3 regions of the Clostridium chauvoei genome follow, and region 3 is predicted to be linked to each of the others. Evidence: a T-box and tRNA genes for the amino acid it is inferred to sense, from the RefSeq annotation. Region 3 holds a T-box; the other regions hold tRNA genes.
What was found. A T-box is a leader RNA that pairs with one kind of tRNA and senses whether it is charged. The one in region 3 lies ahead of BTM21_RS11490 (glycine--tRNA ligase), so its partner is inferred to be a tRNA-Gly.

Region 1 (3,276 bases), 940 kb from region 3:
TATGCTAAAATAAAATCGTCGGTATTCAAAAATGAAACTGAACTTTTAAAATTTAATAATCATTTTTACCGAATTATATCCATAAAGGAATAAGAACGGAGGGGAGTTAAATGTTAAAAACAACTGAAATGAGCGGCTCGAGAGGACATGTAAGAAAAATGGTAATGATAGCAATGTTATCAGGTATTTCTATCTTTTTAGGTGTATCTGGTCTCGGATTCATTACACTACCTATTTTTAGGTTGACAATTATGCACGTACCTGTAATTATTGGTGCAATTTTAGAGGGGCCTATTGTAGGAGCAACTGTTGGTTTAATGTTTGGATTATTTTCAATGTATCAAAATTTCACTGCACCAACACTTACTTCATTTGTATTCTACAATCCAATAGTAGCTCTTGTACCTAGGGTCTTAATAGGTATAGTAGCCTACTACATTTATAAACTTTTAAAAAATATAATTAAAAATAAAAGTGTTACAATAGGTATTTCCGCAGTATTAGCTACTCTTACTAATACCGTTGGAGTTTTAGGATTAACTTACTTATTATACTTAGAGCAATATGCAGCTGCCAGAGACATCTCTACTACTGCTGTTTCTGGAACTTTACTTGCTATAGGAGTATCAAATGGTATTCCTGAAGCTATAGTTTCAGCATTAATAACTATACCTGTTGTACTTGGAATATTAAAAATAAAAAAACAATAATTTTATAAAAAATAGCTATTTAAATTTTAAATAGCTATTTTTTTATATGAATATTTATCTTTCCTAAGGCTAATATTAATCACTGGCAGGTTTACTTAAAACTTCTGTCCAATATATGTATAAATAAAACTCTTTTCCCTTTTTTGGTTTAAATTTTATAGTTTATAAAACTCTATTCTGCACAATATAATAATGCAAAGCAGAAAAGCTTAGCAAATAAAAAAACTTTTTAAAGTTTTAAGGAGGGAATTAAAATGGCAAAAACATTAGTACCAGAAGCTAAAAACGGACTAGCCAAATTCAAAAATGAAGTTGCAGGTGAAATGGGAGTTCCTTTCACTGATTACAACGGAAACTTATCTTCAAAACAATGCGGTAGTGTTGGTGGAGAAATGGTTAAGAGAATGGTTCAACAATACGAATCAGGTATCAAGTAACATCAAAGTTTAAACATCTAGAATTAAAACAATAATAAGTTTAATTTTAATATTAAATTTTTAGGAGGAATTTATCATGGCAAAAACATTAGTACCAGAAGCAAAAAATGGATTAGCAAAATTTAAAAATGAAGTTGCAAGCGAAATGGGAGTTCCTTTCACAGACTACAACGGAGACTTATCTTCAAAACAATGCGGTAGCGTTGGTGGAGAAATGGTTAAGAGAATGGTTCAACAATACGAATCAGGACTTAAATAATAGACTGTAATATAAATTTAAATATTAAAATAATTAGGAGATTTCAATAATTAATATTGGAATCGTAGGAGGTTTTAATTATGGCAAAGACATTAGTACCAGAAGCCAAAAATGGATTAGCAAAATTTAAGAATGAAGTTGCAAGTGAAATGGGAGTTCCATTTACAGACTACAACGGAGACTTATCTTCAAAACAATGCGGTAGCGTTGGTGGAGAAATGGTTAAGAGAATGGTTCAACAATACGAATCAGGTATCAAGTAATATTGACTCAATTTCAATTGACATAAACAAAAAGAAGTGTAGAATAGTCTACACTTCTTTTTTTGGAGCGAAAGACGAGACTCGAACTCGCAACATTCACCTTGGCAAGGTGACGCTCTACCATTGAGCCACTTCCGCACGAATTACTCAGTAAAACTGAGTTCTTATATATTAAATAACTTAGCATTAAATTGGTGGCTTACCGGGGAATCGAACCCCGGACACCTTGATTAAAAGTCAAGTGCTCTACCGACTGAGCTAGTAAACCTAAATGGCTGGGATAGCAGGATTTGAACCTACGAATACCGCAGTCAAAGTGCGGTGCCTTACCGCTTGGCGATATCCCAGCGTGTGGTGCGTGTTAAGAGATTCGAACTCCTGGCCCACGCCTTAGAAGGGCGTTGCTCTATCCAGCTGAGCTAAACACGCAAGTAACTTTAAATGATTTAACAAGCAATAACTTAATCAAATCATTTGGTGCGGCTTAAGAGATTCGAACTCCTGGCCCACGCCTTAGAAGGGCGTTGCTCTATCCAGCTGAGCTAAAGCCGCATGCACATTACGTTGTATATCATAACCCCTAAAGGTATGTCTTGTCAACATATTCTAACAAAAAAATTAAAGTTCCAAAATAAAAAAAAGTCAGAATATACTAAATCATATTTAACCTTTAACAAAATAACATCTATTATCCTTATGTTATCTTTAAAAATCGAATATTGGCATAGGCATATGTAGGATAATATGAAAACAATGGTCTATTATGATAAGGATATGAATGTGCAGATACATAAATTTGTCCATCACTATCTATAGAAGTAATTATTGTAGAATGAGACCATTTATCTTTAGATCTACTATATAATTGTACTACATCTCCTAATTCTAATTCATTATTACTTTTATACTCTTTTGCATACCCTGTATTAACCAACCAATTTCTTAAACTTATAACTCTTATCCAAGCATAGCTTCCAGGTTTCCAAATGCTATCTATGGAGAGACCACCAGCATTTAATGCTTTAGAAACGAAATTAGTACAATCATTTCCTTCATACTCTTCTAATGCATTCCAATTATCACTAGCCCATTTTGCCGCCTTAGTCCCATCATATGTTGAATGTCTATATCCTATTTTATTTACTATTTTTTTATTTACTTTAGATTTTAAATTAAATCTATTCTTTTTAGTAACTCTTATTTTATTTTTAATATACTCCTCATAAGAATCAATAGTATTAAAAACTTCTCTAGCTTTCATTCCTTCTTCATTTATATCTTTACTAACAAATAACTCTCCATTTTTATCATTTAGATAAATTAAATGATTATCTTTATATTCTGTTAATACTTTAGAATTTTTATATTTTATATTTATTATTTTATCTACGTCTACTTCAATTGTTTTTCCTCTTCTATTAATAGAATTTATATTTAAATACACATGATAAAACTTAGCTCTAGCCTTTATAGAACTATATAAATCTATTAGCGCTGAATAATGTAATTTATTATACTCTTCTAAAATGCTATTAGGATATATATATTTATTTTTCACTAATTTTAATTTTCTCTCATTCTCTATACATTTATTAAAATAACCTAAC
Region 2 (3,276 bases), 140 kb from region 3:
AAGTTTTTAAGACCTTTATGTAATATAAAATCTATCCCGCCATTATATCTTATAAGTTCAATTGTTCCAGCTATTAATAATGAAATTATAATTAACTCGCTCATGCCACCGATACCATTTGATATTGATCCGAATAATCCTAATAAATCAAAACTACCATAAAATAAACCTATAATTCCTGAAATTAATATACCACCTAATAAAACTAGAATAACATTAACTCCTACTAAAGCTGATGTTATTACAGCTATATATGGCAAGATTTTTATAAAAGTATATTCAACAGTTTCTACATTTGTAATGTTTGCATCTTTTGTTAAAAACCAAAGAATAAAAGCTGTCATTATTGCTGCTGGTAAAACAATTCTAAAATTCATTTTAAATTTATCTTTCATTTCGCAACCTTGTGTTCTTGTGGCTGCTATTGTTGTATCTGATATTATTGATAAATTATCTCCAAACATAGCTCCACTTACAACAGCTCCTACAGCTAAAGCAGTTGTAATTCCAGTTCTATCTGCAATTCCTACAGCAATTGGAACTAACGCTACTATTGTTCCCATAGATGTTCCTACTGATAATGCTATAAAACAAGCTATTATAAATATCCCTGGTATTAATAAACTACTTGGAAGTAATGATAACCCCAAATTTACAGTTGAGTCAACAGCTCCCATATCTTTAGCCGTTTGAGCAAAAGCTCCTGCTAAAATAAAAATTAATACCATTAATAATATATTAGAATTTCCCGCCCCCTTGCAAAATATTTCTACTTTACTTTCAAATTTTTCTTTTCTATTCATGATTATTGCAGTTAATGCTGCTGCTAAAAATGGTACAATTACAGATACTGCATAGAAATCTTTAGCAATTATAGATATTCCTAAATATACTGCTATAAATACACCTAAAGGTAATAATGATAATATTGATGATTTACTCTTCATTTTCTCCGCCTCCTATTTTATAGAATCTAAATTTAAAACGTCATAAAAAAAAGCTTCTGACAAAATCAGAAGCTTAAATAACTTATTTAAAAAAGTATATACTACGCCTCTTATCTTCCAGGTTTTACCTGCAGGATTTAGCACCATAAAAACTAATGAATGTTTTTTGGTTGCTGGGTTTCATAGGGCCAGTCCCTCCACCGCTCTTGATAAGATATCAATTTTAAATTTTCTTTATTATACTATCAATTTAATAGTAAGATGTCAATATAAAAATTATTTCTTTATTTATTTAGATATTCTTTTATTAAATATCTATTACTATTTTTTATTTAGTACACTTAAAGTAGAAATAAAAAAAGATTAGCAATTGCTAATCTTTTCTGGTGCGTCATCAGGGATTCGAACCCGGGACACCCTGATTAAGAGTCAGGTGCTCTACCAACTGAGCTAATAACGCATAATGGAGCGGGTGATGAGAATCGAACTCACGTAACTTGCTTGGAAGGCAAGGGCTCTACCATTGAGCTACACCCGCATGTCTTACTGACAGTAATTATTATAATATACATAATAATTACTGTCAACAATTTTTGTACACTTTAAATCACTTCTGTTAGAGATTTCAATAAAATATCTTTGAATTTCTCTCCTATTCTTCTATCTACTACGGCATTCTTGCAGATTTCTCTCCAATTGTCTATATCAACAGTAACTCTTTTTTCGAAGTCACTTGTTGTTGAGGTCATATAGCTAGATGAAATTACAAACTCACCTAAATCCTCAGCACTTTTGAATATCTTTATATATAAAAATTCTGTATGATCTCCATACCATACTCTATTAAATTCTCTTACAAATTTTAATATTTCAGGTAGAACCTTTTCAGTTGGTAAATCCCAACACTTCTTAAGCATATCTAGTTGTTTTATCATTAGTGAAGCTTCTTCTTCTGATATCTTTCTACTACTTTGAGCATCAGATATTACTTTTTCTACAGGAGTATTTGGTACCCTTAAAATTAATCTATCTTTTCCATAGATCCATTTATAAAAAGCTTCTTGTAAAAAAGAATATTGGATATACCCCAGTAAAGCTTTTTCATTTGGAAAATAACTCCAAACATTGTTAAGTCCATTATTCCTACAATAAATTAATGTGTGAATGTAAAGGCTTTTCTCTGTAGGGGGAGTATCCATAAACATATGTCCTCTTATAGTTTTATTTTCACTTATAAGATTTTCCCAGTAGTCAAAAGAGTCGTAATTCTGTCTCACCTTTATCACCTTTCTTTCTACTATATAATATATTATATAGTATAATGTACCATCTTTTCAAGTTGTTTCATTGTGTATTAAAGGTTATTTTAAATCCCTTGCTTAAATGAACATTCTGAAAACTTGCCTATTAATACCTTTGAATTTTAACCATTTTTACCTTATAATTTAAGTAAGGATAGTAAAAAAAAGGAGGCATAAGCTTTGTACCACTGTGAAATTTGCGGCTCACCAGCGGATGTTCATCATATAGTCCACAAACATGAAGGGGGGTACGACTTCGATTTAAATTATAAATATCTTTGTAACCTTCATCATAGAGGAAAAAATGGCCCCCATAATTGTATTGAAACAGATTTAAAATATAAACTTGAATTTCAAGACAAATTGTACAAGCTTTTACCTAAAGATTTTTATAGCGTCAAAGAGATTTCAGAAATTTTAAAATTACCTAGTTGCTCTCTTAAACGATTAATAAAAAATCTTAAACTATATAAAGAAGGTTATCAAAAAGATGAAATTATAAAACACTTAATGGGTGGAAAACTCTACTCCCACTCTATGTTAGATGAACTTGAACTTGAACATTTATTTAATAATATTAATATTAGCTAAAATTTAACTTATTATTCAATATAGGGTGATTTTTTATCACCCTTTTTTTAAAACCTTTGTATTACATAATATGTTTAGAAAGCAAAAAAAATAACACAGTTGCCTGTGTTATTTTTTTGGAGCGAAAGACGAGACTCGAACTCGCAACATTCACCTTGGCAAGGTGACGCTCTACCATTGAGCCACTTCCGCAAATATAATTGGTGCAGATGAAGGGAGTCGAACCCCCACGCCAATGGCGCTAGATCCTAAGTCTAGTGCGTCTGCCAATTCCGCCACATCTGCTTACCTATTTACTTCATTATATAAAAATATTCATGAAAAATCAATATAAAATTTATAATTTTTAACCTTTTAGTAAATAAATATCTTATTTTTTTCTAGTTGACATTAATATTTTATATTATTATAATTAATAACAAATAATGAAAATACGT
Region 3 (3,276 bases):
TAAGCTTTTTGAAATAAATGCATCTAACTCTTCTATCTTTACTCTTTCTTGTTGCATTGTATCTCTATTTCTTATAGTAACAGCATTATCTTCTAAAGTTTCAAAATCAATTGTTATACAGTATGGTGTACCAATTTCATCTTGTCTTCTATATCTCTTACCGATACTTCCTGCATCATCATATTCTAAGTTGAACTTCTTGCTTAAATCTCCATATACTTCTAAAGCCTTTTCTGAAAGCTTCTTTGAAAGTGGTAATATAGCAGCTTTATATGGTGCTAATGCTGGATGTATATGCATTACTGTTCTTGTATCTCCACCTTCTAATTCTTCCTCATCGTAAGCATCAACTAAGAATGCTAATGCAACTCTATCTGCTCCTAATGATGGTTCTATAACATATGGTATATATTTTTCCTTGTTTGTTGGATCTAAGTAGCTCATATCTTGACCTGAATGTTCTTGATGCTTATTTAAATCATAGTCAGTTCTATCAGCTATTCCCCAAAGTTCTCCCCAACCAAATGGGAATAGATATTCTATATCTGATGTTGCATTTGAATAGAATGATAATTCTTCTTGAGCATGATCTCTCATTCTTAAGTTTTCTTTGTTAACTCCTAGATTTAATAGGAAGCTCCAACAGTAATCCTTCCAATATCCAAACCACTCTAAATCTGTTCCTGGTTTACAGAAGAATTCTAATTCCATTTGTTCAAACTCTCTTGTTCTGAAAGTGAAGTTACCTGGTGTAATTTCATTTCTGAAAGATTTACCTATTTGTGCTATACCGAATGGTACTTTCTTTCTTGAACTTCTTTGAACTGATTTGAAGTTTACAAATATACCTTGTGCTGTTTCAGGTCTTAAGTATATTTCGTTTTTAGCATCTTCTGTAACACCTTGGAAAGTTTTAAACATTAAATTAAACTTTCTAATATCTGTATAGTTCATTTTTCCGCACTTTGGACAAACTATATTATTTTTTTCTATATATTCTCTTAGTTGTTCATTACTCCAACCATCAGCTGATGCTACTTCTACTCCACTTTCAGTCATATGGTCTTCAACTAATTTATCTGCTCTAAATCTAGCCTTACATTCTTTACAATCCATTAATGGATCTGAGAAGCCACCAATATGTCCTGATGCTACCCAAACTTCCTTATTCATTAATATAGCGCAATCTACACCTACATTATATGGACTTTCTTGAACGAATTTTTTCCACCATGCTTTTTTAACATTATTTTTAAATTCTACTCCTAGTGGACCGTAATCCCATGAGTTTGCTAATCCACCATAAATATCTGACCCTGGGAATATGAATCCTCTATTTTTGCAAAGTGCAACGATTTTATCCATAGTCTTTTCTACTGCCATTTTCATACCTCCAATATTTTAATGTAAAATAAAAAGGCCTTATAAACCTAAAGGGACGAAATTTTCTTCCGCGGTTCCACCCTTCTTGGCTATAGCCCATCTTTCTAAATCAATACATTCAAAAGCGCCATTCATTTTAATTTAATAACGATTTTCAGCAACCATCGTCTCTCTAAAATTAAATTTAAAATTACTCTTCTTTATCATCATGTAATATTCACTTATACATCAATTTTATCAAAAGAGTTTTATATGTCAAGTAAAACAATACTATAAATATAAATCTTATCTCTTTTTTGTTTTTTAAATATAAAAAAGACTTTTATAACAATAGACTATATCTACTCTTATAAAAGCCTTTAGATAAAAAAATGGCTCCGCGAAGAGGATTCGAACCTCCAACCTATCGGTTAACAGCCGAGTGCTCCACCGTTGAGCTATCGCGGAATATTTTTTATATAAACATGTTAAATTTAAATGGCTCCGCGAAGAGGATTCGAACCTCCAACCTATCGGTTAACAGCCGAGTGCTCCACCGTTGAGCTATCGCGGAATATTTTTATATTAACATGTTAAATCAAATGGCTCCGCTAAGAGGATTCGAACCTCCAACCTATCGGTTAACAGCCGAGTGCTCCACCGTTGAGCTATCGCGGAATATTGATTACATTAGATATTATATCATGTTTTTTTAATATGACAACCCCTTTTATAAAAAAAAGTAAAAAAACTTTTATTTTTCACATTTAAATCATTTTATCCACAGTTTTTAAGAAAAAAATCTATTTTAATGTTAATAACTTTTAACATATTCACACCAATTTATTTAATCTTTTAACTATCTATATAAAAAAAAGAGCAAGAAAACTTGCCCTTTATTTAAATAGAATTATTTATTTGATTGTGGCTTCATTGTTGGGAACATGATGACATCTCTTATTGATGCTGAATCAGTTAAGAACATTATCATTCTATCTATTCCTATTCCTAATCCGCCTGTTGGTGGCATACCTGTTTCTAAAGCACTCATAAACTCTTCATCGATCATGTATGCTTCATCATCACCTAATTCTCTTTCTTTTTCTTGTTGGTTAAATCTTTCTCTTTGAACTATAGGATCATTTAATTCTGAGTAAGCATTACATACTTCTCTACCAAATACAAATCCTTCAAATCTTTCTGTAAACTCAGCATTATCTCTCTTTTTCTTAGTTAAAGGTGAGATTTCTACTGGGTAATCACATATAAATGTTGGTTGTATCATCTTTTCTTCTGCATATTCTTCGAATAGCATATTTAATACTTCACCTTTAGTTACGTATTTAAGTTCTTTTTTGAACTCTAAGTGCTTTTCTTTAGCTATAGCTTGAGCTTCTTCATTTGATTTTATTGCATTAAAATCTACGCCTGCGTATTCTTTTACAGCATCAACCATAGTTATTCTTCTCCAAGGAGGTGTAAAATCTATTTCTGTTCCTTGGTAATTAACTTTAGTTGTACCATTTACTTTTTCGCAAACATATGCAACCATATTTTCTGTTATTTCCATCATATCATTGTAATCTGAAAATGCTTGATACAATTCTATCATAGTAAATTCTGGGTTATGTCTTACTGACATACCTTCATTTCTGAATGTTCTTCCAAGATCATAAACCTTTTCTAATCCAGCTACTATACATCTCTTTAAATATAATTCTGGAGCAATTCTTAGATACATATCTATATCTAATGTATTATGATGAGTAACAAAAGGTCTAGCAGATGCTCCACCAGCTATTGGTGATAATATTGGTGTTTCAACTTCTATAAATCCTTTATTATCTAAGAATTCTCTTATTCCTTTTATTATTCTAGCTCTTTTTATAAAAGTATCTTTAACTTCTGGGTTTG

Region 1: it encodes a tRNA-Gly, which carries the amino acid that the T-box ahead of BTM21_RS11490 (glycine--tRNA ligase) is inferred to sense. The anticodon was not compared.
Region 2: it encodes a tRNA-Gly, which carries the amino acid that the T-box ahead of BTM21_RS11490 (glycine--tRNA ligase) is inferred to sense. The anticodon was not compared.

What each region holds. Positions count from the first base shown of each region.
Region 1 is NZ_CP018624.1:503,353-506,628, reverse strand. It holds gene BTM21_RS02330 (ECF transporter S component) at 111-710, shown strand; gene BTM21_RS02325 (alpha/beta-type small acid-soluble spore protein) at 965-1,147, shown strand; gene BTM21_RS02320 (alpha/beta-type small acid-soluble spore protein) at 1,224-1,406, shown strand; gene BTM21_RS02315 (alpha/beta-type small acid-soluble spore protein) at 1,487-1,669, shown strand; tRNA gene BTM21_RS02310 (tRNA-Gly) at 1,733-1,807, opposite strand; tRNA gene BTM21_RS02305 (tRNA-Lys) at 1,862-1,937, opposite strand; tRNA gene BTM21_RS02300 (tRNA-Gln) at 1,942-2,016, opposite strand; tRNA gene BTM21_RS02295 (tRNA-Arg) at 2,022-2,098, opposite strand; tRNA gene BTM21_RS02290 (tRNA-Arg) at 2,145-2,221, opposite strand; gene BTM21_RS02285 (amidase domain-containing protein) at 2,364-3,276, opposite strand, start outside.
Region 2 is NZ_CP018624.1:2,296,784-2,300,059, forward strand. It holds gene BTM21_RS10710 (Na+/H+ antiporter NhaC family protein) at 1-947, opposite strand, end outside; SAM riboswitch class I at 1,055-1,163, opposite strand; tRNA gene BTM21_RS10715 (tRNA-Lys) at 1,332-1,407, opposite strand; tRNA gene BTM21_RS10720 (tRNA-Gly) at 1,412-1,485, opposite strand; gene BTM21_RS10725 (hypothetical protein) at 1,550-2,224, opposite strand; gene BTM21_RS10730 (HNH endonuclease) at 2,429-2,839, shown strand; tRNA gene BTM21_RS10735 (tRNA-Gly) at 2,957-3,031, opposite strand; tRNA gene BTM21_RS10740 (tRNA-Leu) at 3,041-3,124, opposite strand; T-box leader at 3,267-3,276, shown strand, end outside.
Region 3 is NZ_CP018624.1:2,434,480-2,437,755, forward strand. It holds gene BTM21_RS11490 (glycine--tRNA ligase) at 1-1,383, opposite strand, end outside; T-box leader at 1,432-1,599, opposite strand; tRNA gene BTM21_RS11495 (tRNA-Asn) at 1,756-1,830, opposite strand; tRNA gene BTM21_RS11500 (tRNA-Asn) at 1,862-1,936, opposite strand; tRNA gene BTM21_RS11505 (tRNA-Asn) at 1,966-2,040, opposite strand; gene lysS (lysine--tRNA ligase) at 2,273-3,276, opposite strand, start outside.